DNA from 4 places in the Paenibacillus sp. S28 genome. Region 3 is predicted to be linked to each of the others. Evidence: riboswitches for the same ligand, from Rfam matches in the RefSeq annotation. Region 3 holds a riboswitch; each other region holds the start of a gene.
What was found. A riboswitch is a leader RNA that binds a small molecule or an ion and turns the genes downstream of it on or off. The one in region 3 is predicted to bind cyclic di-AMP.

Region 1: another riboswitch for cyclic di-AMP. It lies ahead of IAE55_RS20980 (TrkH family potassium uptake protein); the one in region 3 lies ahead of IAE55_RS28050 (3D domain-containing protein).
Region 2: another riboswitch for cyclic di-AMP. It lies ahead of IAE55_RS10010 (alpha/beta fold hydrolase); the one in region 3 lies ahead of IAE55_RS28050 (3D domain-containing protein).
Region 4: another riboswitch for cyclic di-AMP. It lies ahead of IAE55_RS32855 (C40 family peptidase); the one in region 3 lies ahead of IAE55_RS28050 (3D domain-containing protein).

The regions. Positions count from the first base shown of each region.
Region 1 is NZ_JACVTM010000009.1:34,245-41,713, forward strand. Features, by position in the region: gene IAE55_RS20970 (cation:proton antiporter) at 1-349, opposite strand, end outside; gene IAE55_RS20975 (potassium channel family protein) at 368-1,039, opposite strand; gene IAE55_RS20980 (TrkH family potassium uptake protein) at 1,128-2,468, opposite strand; cyclic di-AMP (ydaO/yuaA leader) riboswitch at 2,535-2,681, opposite strand; gene IAE55_RS20985 (CPBP family intramembrane glutamic endopeptidase) at 2,940-4,634, shown strand; gene uvrC (excinuclease ABC subunit UvrC) at 4,603-6,486, opposite strand; gene trxA (thioredoxin) at 6,738-7,055, opposite strand; gene IAE55_RS21000 (YqzM family protein) at 7,454-7,469, shown strand, end outside.
Region 2 is NZ_JACVTM010000003.1:303,539-311,007, forward strand. Features, by position in the region: gene IAE55_RS09990 (oxidoreductase) at 1-118, shown strand, start outside; gene IAE55_RS09995 (sugar phosphate isomerase/epimerase family protein) at 146-970, shown strand; gene IAE55_RS10000 (MATE family efflux transporter) at 970-2,349, shown strand; gene IAE55_RS10005 (hypothetical protein) at 2,390-3,019, opposite strand; cyclic di-AMP (ydaO/yuaA leader) riboswitch at 3,504-3,691, shown strand; cyclic di-AMP (ydaO/yuaA leader) riboswitch at 3,779-3,943, shown strand; gene IAE55_RS10010 (alpha/beta fold hydrolase) at 4,127-4,942, shown strand; gene IAE55_RS10015 (SDR family NAD(P)-dependent oxidoreductase) at 5,105-5,950, opposite strand; gene csaA (chaperone CsaA) at 6,229-6,558, shown strand; gene IAE55_RS10025 (DinB family protein) at 6,589-7,101, shown strand; gene IAE55_RS10030 (LysR family transcriptional regulator) at 7,160-7,469, opposite strand, start outside.
Region 3 is NZ_JACVTM010000017.1:47,600-55,068, forward strand. Features, by position in the region: partial or broken gene IAE55_RS34415 (ABC transporter permease subunit) at 346-1,984, shown strand; gene IAE55_RS28045 (amino acid ABC transporter ATP-binding protein) at 1,971-2,693, shown strand; cyclic di-AMP (ydaO/yuaA leader) riboswitch at 2,932-3,084, shown strand; gene IAE55_RS28050 (3D domain-containing protein) at 3,088-3,747, shown strand; gene IAE55_RS28055 (polysaccharide deacetylase family protein) at 3,821-4,663, opposite strand; gene IAE55_RS28060 (NADH:flavin oxidoreductase/NADH oxidase) at 4,935-5,957, shown strand; gene IAE55_RS28065 (PspA/IM30 family protein) at 6,203-6,871, shown strand; gene IAE55_RS28070 (DUF350 domain-containing protein) at 6,982-7,386, shown strand; gene IAE55_RS28075 (DUF4178 domain-containing protein) at 7,436-7,469, shown strand, end outside.
Region 4 is NZ_JACVTM010000029.1:31,496-38,964, forward strand. Features, by position in the region: gene IAE55_RS32825 (sensor histidine kinase) at 1-1,008, opposite strand, end outside; gene IAE55_RS32830 (response regulator transcription factor) at 1,005-1,697, opposite strand; gene IAE55_RS32835 (hypothetical protein) at 1,807-2,184, opposite strand; gene IAE55_RS32840 (nitrite reductase) at 2,211-2,831, opposite strand; gene IAE55_RS32845 (copper ion binding protein) at 2,915-3,115, opposite strand; gene IAE55_RS32850 (multicopper oxidase family protein) at 3,359-4,882, shown strand; gene IAE55_RS32855 (C40 family peptidase) at 4,953-5,423, opposite strand; cyclic di-AMP (ydaO/yuaA leader) riboswitch at 5,428-5,559, opposite strand; gene IAE55_RS32860 (YdhK family protein) at 6,040-6,576, opposite strand; gene IAE55_RS32865 (class I SAM-dependent methyltransferase) at 7,022-7,469, opposite strand, start outside.

The DNA of each region.
Region 1 (7,469 bases), on a different contig from region 3:
GGTAATGCACGACCGTTCCGACGATCAAGGTCGTGACGATGACGCCGGGAACGCTCAGCATGGAGAGCGTGATCCATACCTTCCGCAGCCCACTCAGCTTCAGGTTACGGCCGCCGTCAAACAGAATGAGTGCCGAGCCGACGGAGAGGATCAGCTGGTTGATAAGCGAGCTGCTTGCCTCGTTGATCAGATGCAGCCCCTGCCCAAGCAGCATGCCTGCCACGATAAACACAGCAACGTCCGGAAGCCTGAGCCAGGAGGCCAGTCTTCCGGACATCATGCCGACGGCAATGATAAACAGCAGCAGTATTAAAATGTGATGAATAATTTCGGTCGTCGGAGTTTCCATGGATTTCTCACTTCCAGATTACGATTTGACGTTCACCGCTTCGCTCTCGAAGCGGTCGATATTGCTGTTGGAGCCGATGATGACCATGATGTCGCCCGTATGCAGCTGGTCCATCGCCGTCGGCGCAACGATGACTCCCTCGGTACGGTGGAGCGCAACAATGCTGCATCCGTACCGTGCTCTCGTATTGACTTCGCTGAGCGTCTTTCCGTTCAGGCATTGCGGTACGGTCATCTCCACGATGCTGTAATCTTTGGACAGCTCGATGTAGTCCAGCAAATTGGGGGTCACGAGCTGGTGTGCCACCCGGATGCCCATGTCCCGCTCCGGGTAGATCACCCGGTCCACGCCCAGCTTGGACAACGCTTTGCCGTGCAGTATGGAAATCGCCTTGGCTACCACGGTCTGAACGCCCAGTTCCTTCAGCAGGATCGCAGCCAAGATACTCATCTGGATATCGTCCCCAATCGCCACGATCCCGCAGTCAAAGTTACGGATCCCGAGCGATTTAAGAACCTCCTCATCGGTTGCATCCGCCACCACGGCGTGGGTCAGATGCTCGCTCATATCATCTACCACTTCTTCATTGATGTCCACCCCAAGCACCTCATACCCCAAATCCATAAGCTCCATGGCCAGGCTTGAGCCGAACCGCCCCAAACCGATGACGACAAACTGCTGTGTTTTCATTTCTCCCCAGTAGCTCCTTATCCCTTAATGTTGATTTTATATATGATGACTTTGACAAGATGGAAACGTTGATTCATCCAAGCCATGGTTACCCGATAATGATTTTGCCTTCGGGATGGCGGTACAGCTCCTTGCCCTTCTTCGGACCGAGCGCATAAGCGAAGGTCAGGGGTCCAAGGCGCCCGGCAAACATCGTCAGACAGATCAGGATTTTCCCGATCAAGGACAAATGCGGCGTCAGCCCGAGCGATAAACCTACCGTGCCAAAAGCCGACGTCGTCTCGTACAGGATCATCAAGAAGCTGCTGTCTTCCGTCGTGGACAGAACCATCGACACGCCGACGACCAGGAACAGGGCCAGGAACGTAATGGTCAACGCTTTGAAAATCCGTTCCTGGGGCAAACGGTAACGGTACAGCACAATATCGTCGCGGCCGCGGATCATCGCGATCACCGCACCGACGAGGATGGTGAACGTCGTGGTCTTAATCCCGCCCCCCGTGGAGCCCGGCGACGCACCGATAAACATCAGAATGATCGTAAAAAATTGCGATGCCTGACGCATATCTGCCAAGTTCAGCGTATTCGCCCCGGCCGTTCGCGGCGTAACCGACTGGAACAGCGAGGCGAGAATTTTGCCGCCCCAGTTCAGCGAACCGAGCGTCTTGGGATTCGTGAATTCAAAGATAAAGATGACGACCGCTCCGATCACGATCAGGGCGCCGGTCATGGACAGCACCACTTTCGTGTGGAGCGACAGCTTCCGGTGTACCTGGTAATCCACCAGATCGGACATGACGATAAAGCCGATGCCGCCCGATACAATGAGAAACATCACGACAAAATTGACGAGCGGATCGTATACAAATCCCGTCAGGCTGTTAAAATGGCCGAACAGGTCGAATCCCGCATTATTGAACATGGACACGCCATGAAATATTCCATAAAAGATCGCTTTTCCAAGAGGCATATCGAACGACCACCGGATGGCGAGCAGTAACGCTCCGCAGCCTTCGATCGATAACGAAAAAAATATCACTTTCCGAATCAGGCGGACGATGCCCTCCATCGTATTCTGGTTCATCGCTTCCTGCAGCAGGAGCCGGTCCCGAAGTGAAATCCGGCGCTTGAAAGCCAAGGCGACCAGGGTGGCCATCGTCATAAAGCCGAGTCCCCCGACTTGAATCAGCAGCATGATGACCACTTGGCCGAACGTGCTGAAGTATAGCCCCGTATCTTTGACAACCAAACCGGTCACGCAGGTCGCCGAGGTTGCCGTAAACAAGGCATCAATAAAACTTAGCGGTTTTCCTGTCGTGTTCGAAATCGGTAAGGTGAGCAGTATGGCTCCGATCAAAATAATGGCCGCAAAACCCAGAGTTAATATTTGTGGAGGGGCCAGCCGGAACCACTTCCATTTACCAATCAATACATTCACCTCTTTAAAAAAGTCAAAAGAAAAAAGCATCGGAAATCCAATGCCTTTCGGTTTGGCTCCTGCATGCACGACGCCTACGAGGTTAGCTGACGGATTCGGGCATGCACAGGTTGCCCTATTCGTGGACGACTAAACCATCCAACGAAATTCACCCCAAAAAAATGGTTCCCCCGTTTTCAATGAGAAATTCGGCGTTCTTATTCATTTGCATCAAAATTATAATCTTTATTGTAGGACATCACAAAGGCCTTTTTCTGATAAATTGGATGGAAAACAGCCTGATTCGCAATGCAGGTGGACACGGCCTGCGGTTATCTTCTCTTTTCGATAGCTTTCCTTGATTTTCATCGTTTTTTCACCACTATTTTCAGGGTATACTGGTTTTGGGCGAATCTTCTATGTTATGTTTACCGTACTGTATTGGGGGGAATGGTATCTTTATCACATTCAAGGGGGGATTTCATGGACCGGTTAAACCAGCCGCTGGAAATCAGGGCCAATTATAAATGGCTGGGCATTTTGGGAGTCATCGGCCTTATTTTATTCTTTTTCGTACAAGTGTTTCCGCAGACGAGCTCGGAGACGCTGGAGGGGCAAACGACCAAGGTCATCAGCAAATCGGAGGCAGAAGCAGCCGCCAAAGCGTTTGCCTCAGACCGGTTGAATATTCAAACGGGGATTGCAGATAAGCCGCTTGTCACGTACCAGTCGGAATCGGACCTTTACGGTTATTTATCCAAAGAGAAGCTTCTTACCGAATATAACAAGAAATACGAACCGAAGTATCCTTATGACGTGTTCCGGGTCCGGCTGCCCGAGTCGAGCGATCAGGGATATATCAATGTAGACGTACATATGAACACGGGCAAGGTGGTCGGGTTCTCCATCACGCCTCCGTATTCCAAGTATGCGGCCGCGATGGCCGAAACGAACGAAACGATGCGCAAGCAGAAACTGAGAATTGTGGAAGGGAACATGACGCTGGAGGATAAAGAGGAAATCGCCTCGTCCTGGCTGCAGAAGCTGGGCTATAACACCGGCTCCCTGAAAGTATCGAGCGGCAAGGATGAGCCCGGCTTGATCTATACCGACTCCTCCTCCCACATTGGGCAATCGCAGCTGGAATTCAAGTTTGCCTTTGAAGATGGGGAGCTCCACTCCTTCCTCCCTGGATTTTCGGTCCCATCCGCTCATACGGCTTATGTAGAGAAGCAGACCAATAGCGCCACGATGCTGACCATGCTGGGATACGGACTGTTTACGATCGTGCTAGGCATTCTCGCCATCATTTACAGTGCGCTGACACGGCGGTACACATCCTTTGCCCGCGGGCTGTTTTTGTCCTTGTTTTATTTTGTTGTCTCATTGCTGACGACTTATAACATGCTGCCGGTGCTGGAAGCGGAAGGCTTCTCCCAGTTCGGGCTGATCGTGGCCATGGTCGTTCAGGTGATCCTGAGCATAGCGATGACGGTGCTCCTGTATTTCTCCCTGGTCGGCGGGGACGGACTGTGGCGCAAAGCCGGTTACAACGCCTGGGCCCGCGCCAAAGAGCCAGGATACGGGCGTTACGTGCTCCACAGCATGTTCACCGGGTATTTGTGGGCGTTTATCCTGATGGGGGCGCAGTCGGTGATCTATCTCGTCCTGGACCGGACGATCCACAGCTGGTCCACGACGGACGCCTCGCAGTCCCCGTATAACATGCTGTACCCGTGGATGCTGCCGATCATGGCCTGGATGGCCGGCATCTCCGAGGAAGCCGTGTACCGCCTTTTCGGCATACCGATGCTGAAGAAAATTGTAAGGAACACCTTTGTCGCCTGCGTCATTCCGACGCTGATTTGGGCCTTCGGCCATACGCTGTACCCGATCTACCCGATATACACTCGTCCGATTGAGCTCCTGTTCATCGGTCTCCTGTTCAGCTTGATCTTCCTGCGTCACGGCTATATCGCGGTCATGTTCGCCCACGTCGTGTTCGACAGCATCCTGATGAGCTTCAGCTTGTTCAGCATGGGGGATCTGACGAACATTTTGGCGGGCGTGGTCACCTGCGTCATGCCGTTTATCGTCGCCTGGGTCATTTACCTGTTTTACGGCAAAAAGAAGGAGAAGCCGTATGTTACGACTCCTCCTCCTGAAGGGCTGCTATAATTTGTCCGGCGAGCTTGTCGCCGATCGAGAGAGGCCGGAAGTCTTCAATCCGGGCCTCTTTTATTTTTTTAAGCGAGCCAAAATGCTTCAGCAGCAGCTTGCGCCGCTTCTCGCCGATGCCCGGGATGGCGTCGAGCTTGGATGCCACCATCGACTTGCCGCGCTGCTCGCGGTGGAAGGTGATGGCGAACCGGTGCACCTCATCCTGGATGCGCTGGAGCAGGTAGAACTCCTGGCTGTCGCGCGGCAGCGAAATCGGCTCGGGCGGATCGCCCACCATCAGCTGCGCGGTCCGGTGCTTGACGTCCTTGACCAGACCGCACACCGGAATGAACAGGCCCAGCTCGTTCTGCAGCACGTCGATCGCGGCGGAAATTTGCCCTTTGCCGCCGTCCACGACAATCAGGTCGGGCAGCTCCAAGTTTTCCTTCAGCACGCGCTCGTAGCGTCTGCGGACGACCTCCCGCATCGTATCGTAATCGTCCGGTCCCTGAACCGAACGGATTTTGTACTTCCGGTATTCCTTTTTGTCGGGCTTGCCGTCGATAAACACGACCATCGCCGATACCGGATTCGTTCCCTGGATGTTGGAGTTGTCGAACGCCTCGATCCGGTGCAGCGACTCAATGCCGATATACTGGCCGAGGTTCGCGGCGGCCTTGGACGTCCGCTCCTCATCCCGTTCGATCAGGCGGAACTTCTCGTCCAGTGAGACCTTGGCATTCTCTTCCGCCATGGCCACGAGCTGGCGCTTCGTCCCCCGCTGGGGCACCAGCACCTTGATGCCGAGCCATTCCTGCAGGGATGCTGCGCCGCCGCCGGCATCGATCGATTCCGCGGCATCCTCTGGCCGGCTGCTGTCTTCCGCCTCTTCCCCTTTTGGCATGTCAGGCAGCAAAATTTCTTTCGGCAGCGCCGGATTGTCGCTGTAATACTGCGTCACGAAGGACATAAAATCGCTGTACGCCTCCCCATAAAACGGAAAAACAGACGCGTGACGCTGAATCATTTTCCCCTGGCGCATATACAGAATCTGCACGCACATCCAGCCTTTATCCACGGCAAAGCCCAATACGTCGCGGTCCTTCGTGTCCGTCGTCGTAATCTTCTGCTTCTCCATGATCGCTTCAATATTGAGGATCTGGTCGCGCAGTTCCTTTGCCCGTTCAAAATACAGTTCTTCCGCCGCCTCCTGCATCTTGCGCTGGAGCTCCTTCTTAATCTCTTCGTGTCCGCCGCTCAGAAAAGAATTAATTTCCTGGGTAATACGGTCATACTCCTCCTGAGGGACTTCCTTCTCGCAAGGTGCCAGGCATTGGCCCATATGGTAGTACAGGCATACCTCTTTCGGCATGACCCCGCATTTGCGCAGCGGGTACATTCGGTCCAGCAGCTTTTTCGTCTGCTGCGCGGCGTAAGCGTTCGGATAAGGGCCGAAATACTTGGCTTTGTCCTTGAGCACGCGGCGGGTCACCTCAAGGCGGGGATGCGGCTCATTGGTAATTTTAATATAAGGAAACGTCTTATCGTCCTTCAGCAGGACGTTATATCGCGGCTGATGCGTTTTGATCAGATTACATTCGAGAATGAGTGCTTCAATGTTGCTTCCGGTCACGATATATTCAAAATCCCGGATATCCGCCACCAGGCGCTGCGTCTTGCCGTCATGGCTGCCGGTAAAATAGGAGCGGACCCGGTTCTTCAGCACCTTGGCTTTACCTACATAAATAATCTTGCCATCGGCATTCTTCATCAAATAACAACCGGGCAGATCGGGCAGCAAAGCCAGCTTGTTGCGGATCTTCTCCAGTGCTTTTTCCTGTTCCTGTAATTGCTTTGCAAAATCGTCCATGCCGTATCGGCTCACCTCCCGGTACTTATATTATAGGAGAAAACGGCTGAATACAGCAATATAACCCGGCAAAAGTCGGGGTTTCGTCAAGATAGCCTATTCGGTTACCTTCGGGGCATCCCGCCACTGCATGTAAATATACAAAAAATCCCGACAGCCTGTTTTCGGTCATCCGGCAGGCATCCGTACCTGCATACGAATAAAGCGCCCCCGGAATCATCCGGAGGCGCCTGTCATCGGCCATGCACCAATTATTGGTGTTTAGCGATGATGTTTTTCAGGTTTTCTTTGGAGTTCAGGCCGACCACTTTATCAACCGGTTGACCGTCCTTGAAGAAAATCAAAGTCGGGATACTCATCACGCCGAAACGGGACGCCGTTTCCGGATTGTCATCCACGTTCAGTTTGGCAATTTTCACGGAGTCTCCGAGCTCGTTAGCCAGGTCTTCCAGAATCGGAGCGATCATTTTGCAAGGACCGCACCATGGTGCCCAAAAATCTACCAGAACCGTACCTTGACCTTCGATTTCAGCGTTAAAGGATTGGTCGGATACATTCACAATTGCCATAATAGGTTTCCTCCTTATAAGAAAAAATTCGGTGTATTCTGCTTCACAGAAGACAGACCATGTTTAGCGGCTGTACGCAAGGGATGAAAAAACGGCCATCCGGCTTGGTATCCCCCGTAATCGCAAGAGCGCAAATGGACGTCTAAACTGATATGTCTTTGTGGACAGTTTAAGTATAACACATTCCGTCAAGAAATGTGAAACCCTTAATTACAGATTAAACGAAATTCGGGCCCCTTAACCGTTCAGCCACCCTTCCCTGCCCCTATAAGTATTCACCATATATTCTTTACAAATTCTTTGAAGTTTGGGTATACTAATGTTAACTCGGGTTTCTCTGTTCATGAGAAGGCTCATTGACATCAGGCTGAAACCATGATGAGGAGGCATTTGTTCAAATGGATGCAAACGTGC
Region 2 (7,469 bases), on a different contig from region 3:
TATCCATGGTGTGTCGGAGCTTGGCGTAAAGCCCGAGCAGGCCCGGATGGCGATCCGTGTCATCGAGCTGGGCATGCAGAGCCATGCCGAGCAGAGAAGGGTGCCATTTACCCCTTAACTACTTACGGAAAGAAGGAGATCAAGCTTGTTTCCTTTCAAATTGTCATTGAATACATCTACACTCCTGCCTTACGGACTCGGCGTCAAAGAGCAGGTCCGCGTGGCGGCGGAAGCAGGCTATGAGGGCATCGAGCTGTGGGTACGGGACATTGAAGCTTACCTTGCAGAGGGTGGCGAGCTGCAGGAGCTTAGACGGTATATCGAAGATCATGGACTGAAGGTGGCGAACGCCATCGCCTTCTGGGCTTGGGCCGACCGTGACCCTGAAGCGAGACAGCGCGGCTTCGATCAAGCGGAGAAGGAAATGGAAATGCTGGCGGAGCTGGGCTGTCTCGCGGCTGCGGCGCCCCCCTTCGGACAGGTTGCCCACGTCACGCTGGACGAATTTGCCGCTTCCTTTGCCAAGCTGGCCGAGTTGGCCCGCCGGATCGGCATAGAGCCCTATCTTGAATTCTGGGGAAAAGCTGCCCGGCTGAACAGCCTGAAGGATGCGATTTACGTATCTCAAGCCAGCGGGGTGGCGGACGCCAAAATTCTTATCGATCCGTTCCACATGTATACCGGCGGCAGCGAGCTTCGGGACCTTGAAGGCTTGCCTGGGAACCGGATCGGCATCGTCCATGTGAACGATTATCCGGCGGCTCCGTCCCGCTCCGAGATCCAGGACGCCCACCGGGTATTTCCGGGAGACGGCATCGCTCCGTCCGGAGCGCTCGCCAGAACGCTGGCGGATGCGGGATATGAGGGCTACCTGTCGCTGGAGCTGTTTATGGACAGCTACGGCGGGTTGACTGCGCTGGAGACCGCGAAGCTTGGCATCGCCAAGATCCGGGAGGCTTACGGCCTGTAATGTCCAGATCCATCGCGGGAGACAACCCCGTTAGCAAGCTGTCGCTGCTTGCGATTACGTGGCCGATTTTTGTGGAATCGGCCCTTCAAATGTTTCTCAGGACATCGGACACGTTCATGCTGAGCAAGGTGTCCGACGGCGCGGTTGCTGCAGTCGGCGTCGCGAACCAGATCATCATGTTTGCGGTGCTGATGTTCAATTTCGTGGCGCTCGGCTCCGCGGTGGTTATCTCGCAGTATTTGGGTGCCCGCAGACAGCATGAGATCGGCCGGCTGGCCGGGTCCTCGCTGGCGCTGAACTTCCTGTTCGGCCTGGTCGTGAGCGTCATCGTCATGATGCTCAGCGGGCCGCTGCTGCGGATATTCGACCTCGATCCTTCCCTGTTCGGACAGGCGGAGAAGTATTTGCTCATCGCCGGGGGCGCCCTGGTCATTCAGGCGCTGCTGACCGCCGTCACGGCCATGATTCAGTCTCATGGATTAACCCGGCAGACGATGGTTGTCACGATCGGCATGAACGTGCTGAATATTTTCGGCAATTACCTGTTTATTTACGGTCCCGGAGGCTTTCCGAAGCTGGGCGTCGTCGGGGTGGCGATATCCACCGCCTTTGCCCAGTGCGTCGGGCTGGCCGTCAATCTGGTGCTGCTCCGCAAGGCGGCGGGCGTCTACATCCGCTGGAACGACCTGTTCGTGTGGAGCCGTGAGCATATCGGGAAGGTGCTACGCGTCGGCGTGCCGTCCTCGGCCGTGTCCTTGTCGTACTCCGCCAACCAGTTTGTGACCACGGCCTTTATTTCGTCGCTTGGGGCCAGCGTGCTGGCAACGAAAATTTACACGCAGAACATCATGTTCTTCGTCATGATTCTGGCCGTCTCGCTGGGCCGGGGCGGGCAGATCATCGTCGGGCAGCTGGTCGGCGCAGGCCAGAGGGAAGAGGCCTACAAGCAGGTGATCCGGAATTTGATCCGGAGCGAGCTGATCACGCTGGCGGCCGTCGCCGTGCTGACGCTGTTCCGGCAGCCGCTGATGAAGCTGTTCACGACCGACCCGGACATTATCGCGATGGGAGCGGCCCTGCTGCTGCTGAGCTTTCTGCTGGAGCCGGGGCGCAACTTCAACGTCATCCTGGAACGGTCGCTGCAGGCCGCCGGCGACGCCCGGTCCGCCATGATCGTGTCCATCACGGTGACCTGGCTCTTCAGCGTGCCGCTGACGTACCTGCTCGGCATCCATTGGGGATACGGCCTGTACGGTATCTGGGCAGCGTTTATCGCCGACGAATGGCTGCGGGGCATCCTGCTCTGGGTCCGCTGGAGGAGCAAGGCCTGGCAGCGAAAAGCGCTGGTGCAGCTTCGCAGCGAGGAGCAGGCGCTGTAGCCGCCCGCGCAGGCAGCACAAAAAAACCGCCACTCGGGGATTATCCGGGGTGGCGGTTCTTTGTGCTGGCGCCGAACAGGGACAGATATGCCGAGGAGCGGCGGATCAAGGCGCGGGTATCCGTCGGGAACTCCGGGCCGAGCAGCGGGAGGCGGTTGACGGGAGCGTTCGCCTGGACTTCCGTATCAAGGTCAGCCGTCAGGCCGGAGATCGCAAGCGACGTTCCTCCCCCGATCCGCAACGATGCTGCGGCTCCTTTGGCGTAAGCCGTACGATTCAGCTCGAGAAGGCCGGCATCAAGGGATCTTCCCATGTGTTCGGCTGTTGTGCGCGCGGTATGCTGCTCCAGGCGTGATCTGACATCAAGCAGCGCCATCAGCGCGAGCGGGTATTGATTGTGGTCCGGCTGCTTCAGAATGTGCATGGCCGTCGCGGTGATGGCCTCTTCCAGCGTCAGGCCGCAAATATAACGCAGGCAGCAGCCCCACCGTACCAGGTCGAAGGCTTGCTTGCCTGAGCACAGCAGGCCCTCGGCAAGCCCTTCCTCTCCCGAGTAAGGCAGCTTTACAATGCCGATCCGGCAGTTTTCCAGCCAGCCCAGGCTGTGGTGCTGGTACCTTGGAAGATCGATTTCAAACAGTTCGATGGTGGAGATCAAAGCCCGGTTCATCGTGACATCCTCCTTGACCGTGATTTCATGGATACTCCCTGCCGTCTTGTTCCGGATCGTCACGGCCAGTAGGGTTCCATACATGTGTCCGATTGGTAAACTATCCGAATCATACGTCCAAGGGATATCTTTGGCAAGAAGACGAGGCGGATTTTTTTAGATCAAAACCAGCATCTTTCCAGTGCAAAGTCCAAAATTCCGGTAAAAAGCCGCTTTTTTTCAGCCTAGCGGCTTCAGCCCTACTCCGGCATTATTTTCCGATCCAATGGGCGGGTTCAGCCATTTGAATGGCTTCCCGCCTTCAGTTATCCAGCAAAGCTAAGGAAAGCGGTAGGAAAGGCCGTAAAACAATGATTCCTACGGATTAGGACCCGTTTTCCCATCAGATCCCCAAATAAAGCAGGGAATCGTATCGTTTCCCTGCTTTACAGTTCGCCGTCCCAGGCGTATATTCATTTCATCATCCAATAGAGTAAGATTTGCGACTTGATGAACGCTGAATTTTCCGATGAAAAGCGGGGGAACCAATCGCAGTCCTCGTCCCACGGAGCTTTATGCTGGGGCTTGCGGCTTGCAGGGGTGAATCGGAGGCAGGATAACGCCTGTTTCCGTAGGGCTACTCTCACGGCCCGAATCCGTCAGCTAACCTCGTAAGCGTAGTTGAGAGCGGAGGAAACTGTGATTTGACGAATCAACACAGGGTATCTGCTCTGTGTTTTTCTGTGCGCTCATTTTGAAGGATGAAGCGTGTACATGGAATATGTCTATTCGCTGAATTTCCGCCGGAGGGCGGAAAGCGGGGGAACCGGTCGTGTCTGCAGCATCCGCTGCGGCCATATGGGGTGAATCTCGAAAGTGATGAGTAGGGCTACTCTTGGGCCCGAATCCGTCAGCTAACCACGCAAGCGTGTTAAGAGAGGCAGCTGTTATTCATGCAGATGGCAAGGCTTATTCGGCCTTGGAGTTGGAAGCATGGAAGAGTGTCCTCTTTCCGGTGCTTCTTTTTTGTTGTTTAAACAAGGAGAAGCATCGATTCCCAAGCGGGCGGCGCCCGCGATTTTGCACAAACAGAGAAAACAGGTTATTTGGGAGAGAGGAGAACATGAAGTGCCTCAGATACAAGTAAACGGAACCACGTTATATTACGAAATTCACGGCAGCGGCACGCCCATTGTGTTCATTCACGGGCATTTGTCGTCCCATCATATGTTTGAGCCCCAGGTCGAATATTTCAGCAAGCGGGCAAAGGTGATTGTGCTGGATCTCCGGGGTTACGGCAATTCGGGGAAGCTTGACGTGGAGGTCGGGCACATTATGGAAACCCAATGCAGCGATCTGTGCGAGCTGCTCAATAAGCTGCATATTACGCAGGCGACGCTTGTCGGCTGTTCCAGCGGAAGCGTGCTCGCCCAGACGTTTGCCGCCCTTCATCCGGACCGTATCAGCGCCCTGGTACTCGTAGACAGCTACTTCGCGGGATGCTTCGGGAAAAAGAACCATTTGCTGAATATTTGCGAGGCGTGCAGCTGGCTTTCTTATTATTTGCCTGCAGAGTTTTTCCTCCGGTCGCTGCGGGTGACGTATAACCGGTGGAGACCGGTCTACAGCATCCTCCGCAAGGAGCTGTACCACAAGCGGCCGACAGAGTCGATCAAGCAGCGCATGGAGCTGCTGCGTATGGAGATGCCCGCCAATTTGGCGCGGCTGCCGATGCCTGTACTGTGCGTCGCAGGCAGCCAAAGCGAGTGGTTCGTCAAGCAAATGCAGCGGGCGGCCACCCTTTTCCGGCATGTGCAGCTGGCGACGATCGAGGATGCGATGTATCCGACCCATTTGTGCCAGCCCCATGCATTCAACCGCATGCTGCTGAACTTTTTGATGGACCAGCATATTTACCGGACTCGGGAAGCCTATGGAGGATAGCCCGCGGTCATGGGATTTGCCTCCTGGAAAGAAAACCGCATCTTGAATCGCACTGGCCTTCACTCAAACGATCTACTCGCTGTATTAGGCAGCAAGTTAACCGCCCGATAAGAAGGCGGTTAACTGAGCTCTAGCGAGTATTCGTTTTTTCAATGAGACTGATTATATTAAAAAGGGAGGGATGAACCGTCCATCAATATCGGTGAACCCGTATTCCTGGGCAAGATCACCAGCCTGTAGTACCAGTCCGTTTTTCAGTTTCACTTCATCATCCCCAGCTAGGGCTGACACCGCTCGCCCTACGTAATACGGCGACTCCGTGTGTTTCAGAGCATCAACCTCCTTCCAATGAGCTTCATCTGTACCGAAGTTCCTTAATACCAGTTCTGTTCTCATCCAGCCAGGGGAGACCGCTACCACGGTTATTTCAGTGCTTTTGAGATCATGAGCTAATCCGAGCACTGAGCGGTTAATGGTATTCTTGGCGAGGTCGTAATAGAAAGTTCCTAAATACTTATCCTGATCCTGAAATGTGGTATGTACGATCAATCCAGAATCAGCTTCCAGCATAAGCGGAATCGCATAATGGTTTGTCGCTATTTGTGGGCGTACTCCATTCTGAAACATCGCATCCCACATGTTCAGCGGATATTCCCAGAATGGTTTGGATTGTAAATTCACTTCCAAGTCATGCAGTCCCCAGACGTTATTCACTAGGATATGGAGCCGTCCTTGTTCCTGTCGGATTCTCTCGATCAAAGCTTGTGTATCCTCATCACGGGTATGATCGCAACGACATGCGTACGCCTCTCCTCCATGACTTCGAATCTCCTCCACAGTTTCATCGATACTGCCTGGAAAACCGTGTGTAGTCGTGCCTCGTAAACTTCTTCCGGACACATAAACTACTGCTCCGGCTTTCCCAAGTTCAACGGCAATCCCTCGTCCTGCTCCCCGGCTTCCTCCGGTTACAAGAGCGATTTTCCCAGCGAGTCTCTTCAAGTTCATCTACTCCTTCGCAGTTATTTATTTCACCATACTAAAGTAATGCGTCATTAACTGTCGTATTTGAGGATGAACGATTGATTTTTAGAATAAATGAAAAGGCAAGCTTGAAAGTTAGGCATATTGCTAATTTGTTATTTGCGGCTATATCGATAAAATACGTTATGGGAATCTGGGCTGCGGTGTGCAGCCTTTTTTTAGGTTGGTGAAAGTGCTTTTGCCATTGACAGGCAGGGATATAATGGAGAGATATAATCATGGCATAAGAAGGAGGAAAAGTTGTGGCAACCATCGAAGATTTGATGAAGCTGGACATTCGCATCGGAACGGTGGTCAAGGCGGAGCCTTTTCCGGAGGCGCGCAAGCCGGCGCTCAAGCTGAGCATTGATTTCGGGGAGCTTGGAGTCAAGCGTTCCTCGGCCCAGATTACGAGAAGGTATACCCCGGAGCAGCTGGTCGGCCGCCAGGTGGCCGCCGTCGTTAATTTTCCCGTACGGCGGATTGCCGGATATGAATCGGAAGTGCTCGTTCTAGGCGGAGTTCCGGAAGAGGGCGATGTGGTGCTGCTGGCCCCTGATGTGCCTGTCGGCAACGGCACGCCCATTGCTTGAACATTTTACAAAACGAAAGGATGGATACCGATGATTCTACGCCCAACGAAGGATGACTACAACGAAGGTTTCGCCAAGTATGTCTCTCTCGTACCTGAGGGGAACCTCGAGGAGATTCTGAACGGGTCTTTGAACCGGACGACCGCGTTTTATTCTGCACTGACGGAAGAAAAGGGGAACTACCGCTATGCGCCAGGCAAATGGAGCTTGAAAGAGGTGCTCGGCCATATTACGGATAATGAGCGCATCATGTGCTACAGGCTGCTCCGTATCGCCAGGGGGGACACCACGCCTTTGACCGGCTATGACGAGGAAGTGCTGATGGAAGGCGCAGCCTTTGACCGTTTCTCCATCGCCGAGCTTCTCGAGGATTTTGCCGCCGTTCGCCGCTCCACGCTGACGCTGCTGCGGAGCATTCCGGACGAGGCCTGGACCCGCAGAGGTATCGTGAACGGTTATGAATCCACCGCCGCCGCTTGGGCGTATATTCTGACCGGACATGAAATCCACCATTATAACGTGATCCAGGAAAGATACATATAACTTCCCAAGGGTCAAAATTGGGCCGATTGCCGGCCATGCTGCGCGCCTCGAGCTCGCACTATGATTTGAGGCGCTCCTCGGCAAGATGAATAAAAGCCTGCGCAGCATGGCCCAAATATTTATCCGCCCGGTAAATGATGCTCATTTCCCTGTAGGGCGGATCATCATGGATGGGGAGGAACCGCAGCTTTGGATCGCCGATGGCTTCGACGAGCGTAGGCGTCTGAACGGTAACCCCCATGTTTTCCCGGACAAAGCGGAAGAGCGAAGGATTAGACGTCGTTTCCACGACGATGTCCAGGTTAAACCCGTTCTTCCGGCAGTATTGCTCGACGAGCTCCCTTCCCCAGAACCCCTTGGGATACATA
Region 3 (7,469 bases):
TACATAATAAGAAGCTTTTCTTTCAAAGGGTGCAGGTTTTTGAAGGGATTTATGCATCCATATTAGGAAGGAGACGGGCTTTGAAACGGTAAATACATATTTATTCCGAAAAAGAGGGGGAGGTGACAAAAAGAAACCATAGAACTAGGAATAAATGGAATTAAAAAGCTGTAATCCGCCTTATCCTGGCTATTTTGAAATGTATTGACCACTGTATGAAAATGTCATTGCATAATCATGCATTTTTATTGTATGATTAGAACCGTGGTTTTTCGGGCTGGGCCGGATACGGATCATGCCTTTGAACAACAATAAGTATCATTGAAATGGACAGGAGAGATAGATATGAAAAAATGGGGTATTCTAACGGCATGCATTCTGCTGGTAGGCTCCCTGCTTGCCGGATGTGGTAGCAAACCTTCGACTGAAGGCGGCACGGCAGCGGGCGAACAGCCGGCCAGCGGCAAGACAATCGTGCTTGGAACAAGCGCGGACTTCCCGCCGTACGAATTTCATAAAATGGTGAACGGCAAGGACCAAATCGTCGGCTTCGATATCGAAATCGCTAAGGAAATCGCCAAAGACATGGGGGCGCAGCTTGAAGTCAAGGACATGAGCTTTGATGCGCTTCTCGGCGAGCTGTCCACCGGCCGCGTAGATTTTGTCATTTCGGGCCTTACACCAAACGAAGGACGCAAGAAACAAATCGATTTTTCGAACAACTACTATAAGGCGGAGCAGGCCGTTGTCGTCAGAGAGGCTGACAAAGACAAATACAGCACGATGAAAGCTCTGGAAGGAGTTTCGCTCGGCATTCAGAAGGGTTCGATCCAGGAGGACATCGCCAAGACGATTCCGGGCGCGAAGATCACCGGTCTGGGCAAAATTTCCGACATCGTGCTGCAGCTGAATTCGAGCCGCGTGGATGCCTCCATCATGGAGAAGCCGGTTGCCGAAGCATACATCAAGAACGTCAAAGGTCTGGTAATTGCGGATGCGGTTCCTGATTATAAGGAAGACGGCTACGCGATCGGGATCAAAAAAGGTAACACTGAGCTCGTGAACCAAATCAACAAAACGCTGGACCGTCTGAAATCCGAAAACAAGATTGAGCAGTACGTTGCCGAAGCGAGCGATTTGGCTGCACAGAAATAGAGGTTAAGCTGTCTGTTCTCATTTTATACATCGGAAAAAATAGCGAAGCGAATTCGCTATTTTTTCTGTTCAATGATGGGTACCTTGTTTCAAATATGTCCCGATCTGTTGTATACAGGGAAAGGATGGGACAGGCAGGTATGATGACAAAGGAGGTTCTTGGGTCTTTATGAATATGTTCTCCGTTTTTTGGGATTACCGGACGTATTTTGCGACAGGTATCCAGTATACACTGCTCCTGGCGGCCATCGGCGTCATATGCGGCTTCGTGCTGGGCATTATTATATCCTTGATGCGGATGTCCCGCTTTTGGCTGCCGAAGATGATCGGTTCGGTGTGGGTGGAAGTTCTCCGCGGTACCCCGATGGTTGTTCAGCTGTTTATTATTCACTATGGCCTCGTGGCCTTCGGGGTCAAATTTACGCCGATCGAGTCCGGTGCAATTACGTTGTCCATTAACAGCTCCGCGTACCTTGCGGAAGTGTTCCGTGCCGGAATCCAAGGGGTGGACCGGGGCCAGTCGGAAGCGGCCCGTTCCCTGGGAATGACGCGCAGCATGACGATGCGGTACATCGTGCTGCCCCAAGCTGTAAAAAGCGTGCTGCCGGCCATCGGTAACGAGTTTATTACGATTATCAAGGAATCATCCATCGTATCGTTTATCGGCGTCACCGACTTGATGTACCAGTCGGGGGCTATCCAAGGGATTACGTATGATTACCTCAGTCCGCTGCTGGTCATTGCAGCCATCTACTTCATTATGACGTTTACCTTGTCCAAGCTGCTGGGGGCATTTGAAAGGAGGCTGAATACCGATGATCAGCGTTAAAGATTTGCGCAAATCGTTCGGCAAGCTGGAGATTCTGAAAGGGATCGACATCGACATCGCCAAAGGCGAGGTCGTCGTCGTGATCGGCCCCAGCGGCTCGGGAAAAAGTACCTTTCTCCGCTGTTTGAATCTGCTCGAAACTCCTACAGGGGGACAGATCACGTTTGAAGGTGAGCCAATTACGGACAAACGTCACAACATCAATGCCACACGCGAAAAAATGGGCATGGTGTTCCAGCATTTCAACCTGTTCCCGCATAAATCGGTGCTGCAGAACCTCATGCTGGCGCCGGTTAAGGTGAAAAAGCAGCCGCCGGCCGAGGCGGAACGGATTGCCCTTGACCTGCTGCGCACGGTCGGATTATCCGACAAGAAGGATGCGTATCCGTCCCAGCTGTCAGGCGGGCAGAAGCAGCGGATCGCCATCGCGCGGGCGCTGGCCATGCAGCCCCACGTCATGCTCTTTGACGAGCCGACTTCGGCGCTGGACCCGGAAATGGTCGGCGAAGTGCTGGAGGTCATGAAGAAGCTCGCAGAGGGCGGCATGACGATGGTCATCGTAACCCATGAAATGGGATTTGCCCGGGAAGTCGGCGACCGGATCGTCTTTATGGACGGCGGACAAATTGTCGAGCAGGGGACGCCTGCAGAAGTGTTCGGTAACCCGCAAAACAGCCGCACGAAAGATTTTCTGAGCAAGGTCCTTTGACCAAGAGCCTGCATCTACAAATGATAAAGCCCTGGACGAGAATAATACTCATCCAGGGCTTTTTTTGTACCTTTTCATGAATAAATCGTTAAAATGAATGAAGATGTTGTAACTTTTTTGAAAGGAATTGAGCGGTTGCTCCCTTGATTAAGTCAGCTAACAACTCTATATAAAGCCTGATATTTCGAGGCTTTTGTATTGGTAACATTTTCATGCGCACAGGTTACAAAATTGTGATATATTTGTTGAGCCGAAACTTTTAAGGTAAAGTGCGGGGGATGTAATTTGTGTACATAGTACGCTTGGGGTGAATCGCACCAACAGGGCGTAGGGTTGTCTCCTCAATCCGAATCCGACAGCTAACTTCGCAGGCATCACGACTTAAGGAGGAACCATGAAAAGACTTAAAGGAATCAAGACACTTGCAGCCATCATCGGCATTTCTCTGGCGGTACAGGCGGTACCCACGTTTGCGGACTCGGTCCATGTAGCGAAGGATGGAGACACCTTCTATACACTATCTAAACAATATGGCGTTAATTTGAATCAACTGATGAATGCAAATCCGAATGTACAAGCAACCAATATTTATCCGGGCCTGAAATTAAACGTTCCCGGAGCAAGCACAGCCAAGGCATTTGCCGCAGAGGACAGCGGCTCCATCATCACGGCTGCTTCCCTGAACGTCAACGGCGATGACAAAGTCGTGGAAGCATGGGGTAAAACCTTCGATTACTCCAAAACGCTGGACGTCCGAGCTACGGCATACTCTTCCGCAGCTAGCGAAAACGGCAAGTGGGGCGCAGTGGATTACTTCGGCAACCCGCTGAAGCTGGGCACGATCGCGGTTGACCCGTCCGTTATTCCATTGGGAACGAAAGTGCTCGTTACCGGTCACAGCTTCCCGGGCCTCCCGAAGAAAGCCTTCGTAGCGACAGCTAAGGATACCGGCAGCGCGATTAAGGGGAAACGCATCGACATTTTCGTGCCTGGCAGCCCGGAAAGCGTCAGTGCCTTCGGATTCCAGGACGTTGAGCTGTACTTCATTAAATAGTCAATGCTATTCATAATAACACGGAAAAACCGGCTTTTGTACTCAAGCCGGTTTTTTTTGTACCCTCAGCGCGTTACTTGTCTTTTGGAACGTGAAGTAACCTCGGCAGCGTGACGAATGAATAGCCTTTATTTTTCAAGGTCCGAATAATGTCCGGAAGGGCATCGATCGTACCGCTGAGATTGGACGTGGTTCCGCCTCCCGCATGCTGAAGAATGATCGAGCCTTGCCCAACGGTGGACAGCACGTTGCGCTTGACCGCTTCCTTGCCGATTCCTTTCCAATCCAGCGAATCGACGTTCCAGTTTACGATTTTGTAGCCCTGCTGCTTGGCCCAGCGCAGTTGGCGTTCCGTGATGTCTCCATAAGGCGGCCTGATCAGCTTGGGCTTATAACCGACGATGCCGTAAAGCGTGTTCTCCGTCCGCTTAATCTCGGCTACATATTCGTCCATCTCCAATTTGTGAAACACGGGATGATTATAGGAGTGGTTTCCGATCACATGTCCTTCACGGACGATGCGCTCGACCAGCTCGGGATGCTTCTTCGCCCGGCTGCCCATCACAAAAAAGGTGGCTTTAATATGATGGGCTTTGAGCACATCCAGGATCTGAGGAGTAAACCTGGGATCCGGCACGTCATCAAAGGTTAGGGCCACCTCTTTGACGCGCGGACCGTGAATTTTGAACGTTTCGGGATATTTTTTGATCAGCTGGCCGAGCGTAAGGATCTGCTGTTCCTTCCGCTTTTCTTTCGCCTCCCGGCTGCTGGTTTCCCGTGCAGGTTCGGAACCTGACGGATGTTTCGGGGGTTCACCGCCTTGAGCGGCGGCTGCCAGCCGCCCGGACTGCCAAGGACAGATCAACAACAAAATCAGCAGGGAAGACAGCAATGTGCATAACAGCTTCTTTTTCATCCGTCTCGACTCCTTTCCACCGCGGACAAACAGCGAAAACATGATTATCCTTGTTATGTCCATAAGTTGATGCAATTATGTTGCTTTAAATCAGATGCTGGGCCACATTTTCATATCGTTCGGCAAAGCGTGTATAATAGAACTGATGGATTACGGTCGCTGCACGTTGGCCGTAACCGCGAGGTATGGACAATGAGCGGCGGCGCTGCAATCATATAACCCTGTTGTCATATAGGCTTAATCACATACAACATAAAGGAGACACGAAGCAATGGCAGATCTATTTACACCTTATGTACTTAAAGGATTATCTCTGAAAAACCGGATTGTTATGCCTCCGATGTGCCAATATTCGGTACAGGCTGAGGACGGGATTCCTAACAATTGGCATTATGTCCATTATGTATCCCGCGCAGTCGGCGGAGCCGGATTGATTATCGTAGAGATGACGGGGGTTCATCCCGACGGACGGATTACGAACCGGGATACGGGAATATGGGATGACGGGCAGATCCCTGCTTACCGCAAAATCGTCGACGAAGTGCACGCCTATGGCACAAGGATCGGCATCCAGTTGGGCCATGCCGGCCGCAAGGCGGAAGACGCGAACCCGCCTGTAGCTCCATCGGCCATCCGCTTTGACGAAAAATATAAAATTCCGAGAGCTTTGTCCACCGAAGAGGTCCAGAGTTTAGTTACCGCCTATGGGGAAGCGGCCCGGCGCGCGGTGGAGGCTGGCTTTGATACGGTGGAGATACACGGCGCTCACGGCTATTTAATCCATCAGTTCCATTCTCCGCTGACCAACCGAAGAGACGATGCGTATGGAAAAGACCTGGCTTTGTTCGGAGAAGAAGTCGTTAAAGCCGTCAAGAAGGCGGTCCCTGAAGACATGCCTGTTCTGATGAGAGTGTCAGCCAAGGAGTACGTGGACGGCGGTTATGACGTCGATTACTGCGCGGAAATCTGCCAACGATACCGGGATGCGGGCGTGGACGTATTTCATATTTCCTCCGGCGGTGAAGGTCATATCGGATCGAACGGCGGACCGAAGGCCGGCTCGGGGTACCAGGTGGAATTGGCGGAGCAAATGAAGGCAAAGCTGGATGTGCCGGTAATCGCTGTCGGCCGCTTGGAAAATTACGAGGAAGCGCAGCAGGTGGTGCTGGAAGGAAAGGCGGATCTGGTCGCAGTCGGCAGAGGCATGCTGAAGGATCCTTACTGGGCGCTCCATGCGGCTCAAGAGCTGAACGGAGAACAGAAGATCCCGAAACAGTACTTGCGCGCATTTTAACGAGGCACTGCGGAGATAAAGCTAATCAAGCATTCACAACAAAACGCTGGAGTCAGATCGGTTGGATCGGCTCCCGCGTTTTTTTAAACGGTAAACATAGCCTTGAATGAAGGCTCATTGCTGCTATATTATGGAAGATGAACAAACCCGAAAAAAATTTTGGCGATTTTTGAAACGGTCCTAAAACTGCTGCGTAAAAGAGTATCAAGAAGAACACATTAACCTTTCAGGAGGAACAAGAAACCATGGCTATTTTCAAAAGACTGCGCGATTTAACAATGTCCAATATTAATGCGATTATCGATAAGGCAGAAGACCCGATCAAGATGACGGACCAATATATCCGCGATATGACCGAAGATTTGGAAGACGCGGAGAAGGCTGTAGCCGCTCAAATCGCTATCGAGAAAAAATTCAAGCAGCTGTACGAAGAGCAGCAGGCGCTCGTTGAGAAGCGTACCCAGCAGGCACACACCGCAGCCCAGGCACAGAACGTTGAGCTGGCCCGCCGTGCGCTGGAAGAGAAAAAATCGGCTGAGCAGAAAATGAACGAATACAAAGCAAGCTACGACCAGAACAAGGCTTCGGCCGACAATCTCCGTGCCAAGCTTGAGGAAATGCGCAAGCAGCTCACCGAAATGAAGAACAAAAGAGAGACACTGGTAGCCCGCTACAATGCGGCCAAAGCGCAAACCGAAATCAACAAGGCGATGAACGGCTTCAGCACCGATTCTGCGACGAACGGCATGAAGCGGATGGAAGAGAAGATGCTGCAGATGGAGGCGCAAGCCGAAGCCAGCAACGAAATGTCCGCCAAAGGCAAATCGCTCGACGACGAGTTCGAACAGCTCGGCAAGGATAAAGAGGTCGAAGATGAGCTGGCAGCGCTCATGAAGCAGTACGATAACAAATAATCTGCCATAAACCGGGTATGATGAATAGCGAAGGGGAACATTTGTCATATTTCTCCTTCGCTTTTATTATGTATGAGTGAGACGTTGAGAAGATGTGGAGGCTAAGGTGGATGGATTTTAATATCATTAAAGGGATTCTGGTATGGACAGGTTCCGGGGCGATCCTGCTCTTTATTTTGATGTTTGTGGATTCGCTGTTTACCAAGTACAAAGATTTTGAAGAAGTGAAGGCGGGCAACATGGCGGTCACCTCGCGCCTGGTCATCAAGCTGCTGTCCCAGGGTTACATTCTGTCCGTTTCGATTCGGACCTCGAATAACCTGCTGGAAGCGCTTGTCGTATCGATCGTCTCCTTCTTGATCTTACTCGTGCTGGAAGCGATCGTGCGCGTCTTGATGAGATGGTGGGCAAAGCTTGACCTGGATACAGGTACACAGCAGGGCAAAGTGGGTTATGGCCTGTTTGCCGGTACGATCCATTTGGTAGGCGCCCTCATCATTACCGCCTGCCTGTAGCACGACCCCAATATATATTAAAGTTTGATTACCTAAGGAGTTATAGCATATGAGTGTATTTAAAAGAATCGGCAACCTGTTTG
Region 4 (7,469 bases), on a different contig from region 3:
GCGCTCTACCAACGTTTTGGTAATGGTTAATCCAAGCCCACCGCCCCCCATTTTACGGCTGCGTGATTTATCTACCCGATAAAAACGCTCAAAGATATGCGGAAGATCCGCTGATGGAATTCCTATGCCATTATCTGAGACGGTAATTTGGACCACACCTAATTGGACGGTACCATTGACTTCAACGCTACCGCCTTCAGGTGTATATTTCAATGCATTAGATAACAGGTTTGTCCAGATTTGAATAAGCCGGCTTTCATCGGCAATTACGCAAACATTGGGTATATCTTTTTTCTCCAGGTTAACTCCCTTTTGTTGAAATGAAGGACGCATGAGGTCCATGACTTGATCAATGGACTTCTTTAAAGAGACTTGCTCAAGCATGAATTGAAAATCGATGGAATTAACGATTTGAAGCTCTTCCAAATCATGAACCAGCTGAATCAAACGATGGATTTCTTCACGGCTGGACTGGATCCGTTCCGGAGTAGGCTCCCATATTCCGTCTTGAATAGCAGCGAGGTAACTATTCAATGTGGTTAAAGGTGTCCGCAACTCATGGGCAATATTTTCGGTCATAGCGATTCTCAATTTTTCTTGCTGCTCCAGTTGTTCAGCTAAGTGATTGATGGAAGCGGCCAACTCCTCCAGCTCATCTTTGGGCAAACTCTTCAACGGGAGACGGACATCCCGTTTTCCTCGGGCCATGATTAATGTAAGATTTTTCATGCTGATTAATGGCGACGAAATCCGTTTGGCGATATACACACTTAACACAAATGAGATGATTAAAGCTCCCCCAATCGTTAAGCCTATGGATTGGATAATCGCTTGCTCCAAGTGAGAATTCAGTGAATCAGCTGAATGTTGCGCTTCGGACATTTCGCGTCCATACATTTGAAAATGGTAGTGGGTTGCATTGATCATAGCAATCGAAGCGATCACCAAAATAAAGCCGGTATATAAAATCAGAACCGTGCTTAAGCGAAAAGATAATGTACGTTTCATAAACTCCCCCCGTTAAAGCGGTACCCTGCTCCAAAAACAGTCCGGATAAATAAGGGGTTCTTCGGGTCCTCCTCCATTTTTTGACGCAAATTTTTGACATGCTGATCAATAATACGCGAGTCTCCATCAAATTCAAACCCCATAACGAGTTCAATCAATTCTTCCCGAGAGAACGTTCGCTCCGAGTTTCTCGCCATAACTAAAAGCAATTTATATTCAGATGGGGTTAAACTAATGGGTTTATGTTGAACGAAGACCTGTTTGGCATGGCTATCAATAATCAGACGTCCTTCGCCATATTCTAATCGATCGGCCAGAAGTTCTTGCTGATTGGTTCGCCTTAGTACAGTGCGAATTCTGGCTATGAGTTCTTGAGGATCGAACGGCTTCACCATATAATCGTCTGCCCCAACAGACAACCCATGAATACGATGCGAAATGGACGATTTAGCTGTGAGCATAATAATTGGTGTGGGATAAGCTGTTCGGATTTTCCGGCATAAATCCTCTCCGTTCATGTCGGGAAGCATAAGATCCAGCAAAACCAAATCAAAAGGTTGATTGGCTAATTCATTCCAAGCACTCTCCCCTGTGGCCGCTTCGTGCCCTTCAAACCCTTCCTTTTTTAAATAAGCGATGATGACTTCCCTGATTTTCTCCTCGTCTTCAACAACTAAAATTCTACGCATGAGTTCCCTCCAAACGTATAGGCGGATTCTTTTTCATACACCTCAACTTCCGTTCTCCTCTGCACGACTATATAATCAAACAGGTCATTTCTCACCACGAAATGACCTGTTATACTTCTTTCCGATATGACTGGGGGCGCTTTAAAAGCAAAAACAACAACAAAATAAGCAAGGCGGAGACGACTAAACGAATTTTATTATTACCCCAAAAAAGTATATCATGTGCTATCAATGTTTCGATCGCAACCGAAGGCATTTTCCCGATCAGGGAGGCTATGCAGAAGATATAAAAAGGGACCGAAGTTGCGGCTGCCAAAAAGGTAACCAGTCCAGAGGGGACAATCAAGATCACATTCACCCCGGATAAAAAAATAGACGGGATGACGCCTAAAATACTAATGATCACACTTAAGACAAAACTAAATAAAATCCCCCAGACTCCTAAAGCCTGAAGCCATCCAATGATTTGGAATTCATCAATCGACAATATCACACCACCAATTAGATCTTCCTTTATGAGACACGAAGTTTCAGCTGCTCGATTGTAATTCTTTTTACGAATTTCCCGAATTTTTCTTTTCCCTTGGCTTCAGCTTTATAATAGTCGATCAATTTCAGGACTAAAGGGATGACCTCTTCTTCCGATAAACCGGAAAGCAACAACTGAGCAAATGTAGCTTTGATTCCCTTAGAATCACCACCAACATAAATATCAAATCGATTCTTCATTTTGACGACAGCAATGTCTTTTATTAAGGGCTCACTTGTCCCGAGCGCACAACCGGCGTAGCCTATCTTTAACGGCGTTGGAGTCAAAATTCCTGATATAGCTTGATTTAATCGCTGTGCAAAATCTAATCCCGCCTCTTCAGGCCCCCTGCAAAAGTTACAGGCAATAAGACTTTTGGTAGCAAACCCCGACGGGTTTACTTCGAGTCCAACAAGCTTTAAGCGCTCCGTAACCTCAGCCTGAATAGGCGCAGGTATTTCAACGTAGAGTTGTTTAAATGGCGTCATTTCGATTTTTTGGTCCGGACCAATGAGCTTGCTGATTTCAAGTAGTTGTTCAGCAGTAAATAAACTTCCGCCGACTTGAACCGGCGGGGATACCGCGATCATGATTTTTTCCTCCATGCTGTTTCCTCCACAAACGGTTCTTAACATAGTTAGAGGCACCAAGGTATTCTTGGCACCTCTATTTATCACTTCAAGGTTACTTAAACAACATCATAACCCTGGTCTTCGATGGTCTCTTTAATTTTGCTTTCCGTAAGTTTGGTCTCATCGAATTGAACTTCAACAGAGGCATTGGACAAGTTAACCTTCCCCCCTGCCCCTATTTGCTTAAGAGCTCCTTCAATGGAATTCACGCAGTGTTGACAGCTCATTCCGTTTACGTTTAAAGTAATGGTTTTCAATTTCGACTCCTCCTTTCGATTTGTTATTAGTATACCCCCCTATAGTATGATATTCAAGCCTAAAGTTATACTACCCAAGGAGAGCTGTAGATCCTCGGCCTCTTTTGCGTAATAAGATCAGATGGTTTTCCATATTGGGTTAACCAATACCCGTTATGTTTCATCCATCTTCATCATTTCTTTACATGTTTATTTTATGATGAATGAGGCTTACATCAAAAGAATTAGAAAGGGGTTCTTCAAATGAAAGCAGCGATAATAAGAACAATAATCCTCGCTAGCTCGGTGGCCATTTCTGCTGCTGGCTGCTCGAAAGTAAGCAATATGAACGGAATGGATCATTCAAAAATGAATATGGGTTCAAACTCTACTTCCAACTCCAGTGAATCCGCTGCATCCGTTAAATTGACAACAGCAACACCTGTTGTGAATGGTAAAGAATTCACCATAACCGCACAGGAAAGTAATCTCGAAGTGAAAAAGGGGAAAACCATTCCCGTATGGACATTTAATAACTCGGTTCCCGGTCCACAAGTCCGGGTAAAGGTTGGGGATACGGTCAAAATAAACTTGAAAAATCAACTTAAGCAGCCTGTCTCCATCCATTGGCACGGCTATCCGGTTCCCAACAATATGGACGGAATTCCAGGAGTCACACAAGATGCCGTCGAACCCGGAAAGACCTTCACCTATGAATTTAAAGCCACCATACCGGGAACTTATTGGTACCATTCACATCAAGACAGTGTGAATCAAGTGGACAAAGGCTTGTATGGTTCTCTTGTTGTCGAAGACCCCCAAGATACCGCTGACCGCGATTACACCCTTGTGCTCGATGAATGGATGAGTTCTGGAGATATGAACATGGATAACGGTGGAATGAATATGGCAGGACATGATATGAGTATGTATGACCTTTATACGATCAATGGAAAAACAGGTGATGCGATCGATAAGCTTACCGTTAAAGAGGGTGAAAAAGTAAAACTTCGGTTGATTAACGCCGGCTACATCACTCACCGGATGCATTTACACGGTCATTCCTTTAAGGTTGTTTCATCCGACGGGCAGCCCGTGAATGACCCGGCTGTGATCAAGGATCAATTAGTCTCGATTGCTCCCGGAGAACGATATGATATTGAATTTACCGCAGATCATCCCGGAACCTGGTTGCTTGAAGAACATGCTAAGGATAATCGAGCACAAAATATGAGAGCCATTATTCAATACGAAGGTTCCAATTCGAAGCCCGACCCTTCCAATGCCTCCGAAGAACTTCCCGATTTTGATCTGGAGAAGTACGGAACCATGTCTGCGTCCGCATTTTCATTGGATCAAAGCTTTGAAGAAGACGTGACGATGAATCTAAATACCGAGATGAGAAATGGAGAAATGGTTTACACGATCAATGGAAAGGTTTTTCCGGAGACGGATACAATCAAAGTAAATAGAGGAAATAAGGTAAAGGTGACCTTTGTAAATCAATCCAAAATGGACGATCACCCGATGCACCTGCACGGCCATTTCTTCCAAGTCTTGAGCAAGAATGGCAAAACAGTTCAAGGATCTCCGATCATGAAAGACACGCTGAACGTCAAACCTGGCGAAACGTATGAAGTTGCCTTTGAAGCTGACAACCCCGGTGAATGGATGTTCCATTGCCACGATTTGCACCACGCGTCCGCTGGTATGGTAACTGATGTGATGTATGATGATTATCAAAATAATTATACGCCTGATCCCAATGTGAACAACGTCCCTGAATAAACAACAAAACGCACCGGCTGACTTCAGCCGGTGCTTTCATTTTTGATTTAGGTGGCTTATCCCGACTAGATCAAATTTCACTGATCAGTTTCAGGTAACTTTGTTGACTCACGACGCGGCGTGCTGTAACATACCGATTTTTATAATATGAATCCGATAATTTGCTAATGGTAACGCCTTTACTGCTTGAAGAGTGTGCAAACTCATTATTGCCGATATAAATACCCGCGTGAGATATTCCCGTACCGTCCGTATTAAAGAATACCAGGTCTCCTGCTCTAAGGTTTTCACGATCTACTGGAGTTCCGACTTGAGCCTGTGTTTTAGATGTGCGGGGTAAATCTAAATTGAATTTATCGAATATGTATAAAATAAAACCGGAACAGTCAAAACCAGCCACTGATGTGCCGCCCCACTGATAAGGAGTGCCTACGACCTTATCCACCTCACTTTCGAGTTTAACGGAACTGGCAAAGGAACTGGTTGCACTTGCTGAAAAAACAATGGCCGCACCTAACATTGACAAAATTACTTTCTTCACTATGTAGTTCTCCTTCCGATGCCTACGGAGTTAGCTAAGGGTTCGGTAGAAGGTTCCCTCTATTCTTCAATGAGAATATTTCACCCAAAAATGGTTCCCCCGTTTTCAGTATCAAGAAATTCGGCAATAATGATTAAAAAAATGTAACCCTACATAATGTAGTATATAACTAGATTTTTTGTCAATGCCTAATTGATAGATTCCCATTAACCGTAACTTTTTTTACTGATATTTGTTGGATTTTATGGAAGTTTCAACGAAACTGAGTAGGAGTTTGTCGATTTCAATATCCCGATATCGAGGTGCTTATCTTGGTAACGGAACATTTACGCAAGAACAAATAACAATTTTGTAAAGAATTAATCCAAGTAACAGAAAAACCAAGGCAAATAATCATATAGACGCCAAACAAAAAAACCGATCTGGCAATGCCAGATCGGTTAGAGGTATTTACCGTCAGGACACAGTCGAACCATGATCTTCATTGAGCTTGTCGATAACACGTCATAACGCTGCCCATGTCCAATATTTACAGTATCCGTCATATAACGTGCAAAAGGAGAAAGGAATTCACCGTCTTGTGCCACGCAACATCACTCACTTGCTAAAAAATACTCTATTTAGAAAGCTCACTTTCGACTACCCATTGATGATTCTTAACGGGGTTTCCTCCTGTAGTTGGCGTGTAGTCAACCATATACACCGTTGTTTTTTCAGCAGAATCAATAGCGCCTTCTGCGCCCTTCATACCTTCCATGTGATCAGCCTCTATGGTCACCTTAGTCCCAGGTTGCAAGGGCTCACTACCCGCATCCTTTATTTCCTCCTGGATAATCCACTTGTGATTCGGGACGGGTTTACCTCCAGTGGTTGGAGTATACGTTACAGCATAAGCCACTGTGTCGTAGGCACCGACCACTTTAGCCTTGGCTCCATCCATGCCTTCCATATGCTTGGTGTGGATCACAACCTCATCTCCAACTTTATATATGGGATTTTGAGCTTCTTTTAACCCTGCAGGAACCTCACCAGAACCAGAATGATTCATGCTGCCCATGTCCATGTTCGTATTATTGTTTGCATTATCCTTGTTTCCACACGCACTTAGCACCAGGATTGCTGCAAGGCTAATAAAAATGAATACTTTTTTCACAGTTTGTCACACACCTTTGCATATTTTTATTTGGATTGAATCCTCAGTTCCCAAACATTCTACCCAAAACTTATGAAGAACTTGTGAAGGTTTCCCGACCCACTCTCAAATCTAGCTGCAAGCTTAAATGAAAAGAATAGACCTATTCCATTTATCAGACAAAAATATGTAGATTTTAAGCCCGTCCAATCCTATGATTGTAACCAGGTATATACTTTAATATCTCAATCAAGCCATCGTTAGCGTACCTTCCGTTGTCTCCGTATTTCCGACACGTACGGGTCCGGAAAGCTTCAATGCCGAGGCCTACTCGAACCCACCTATTATGTAAGTAAAAATTAAACCGGAAAGCATTAGCTTTCCGGTTTATCTATTCTTAAAACTAATATGAATAAGAACCTGTTAACCCTCTTTTGTAAAGGATCTATCTAATGTTTCGGCCAAATTATCCCGCTGCGATCCCTTTACTAACGAGTAAATACCCGGGAAAGAGACTCTTATCTGCATCCGGAAGTCCCTCATACCATTCCAAAATCAAGTTTTTTATGACATGTGATGACGGAATAAAATCAAGAAAATCTAAACTGTTTACAAATCCAATATCCCTCTCATCAAGAAACGTGATTCCGCTGTGAGCAAATTCATCTTTTAATGTGAGGACAGGCTGCTCAACACCATACATCCATGTTCCCTGTCTTTCGGCAAAAGCCTTTCCAATACGATATGGCAAACATTTCGAGTAAGGAGTCATGATGACAATAGTGCCTCCCGGCTTTGTAACCCTCGCCATTTCTTTAAGGATGGTTACTTTTTCATCGAATGTGAAATGTTCAAGAACCCCTGCATTCCAAGTAAGGTCATATTGGTTATTAAGGGCATGCATCCTTCGAATA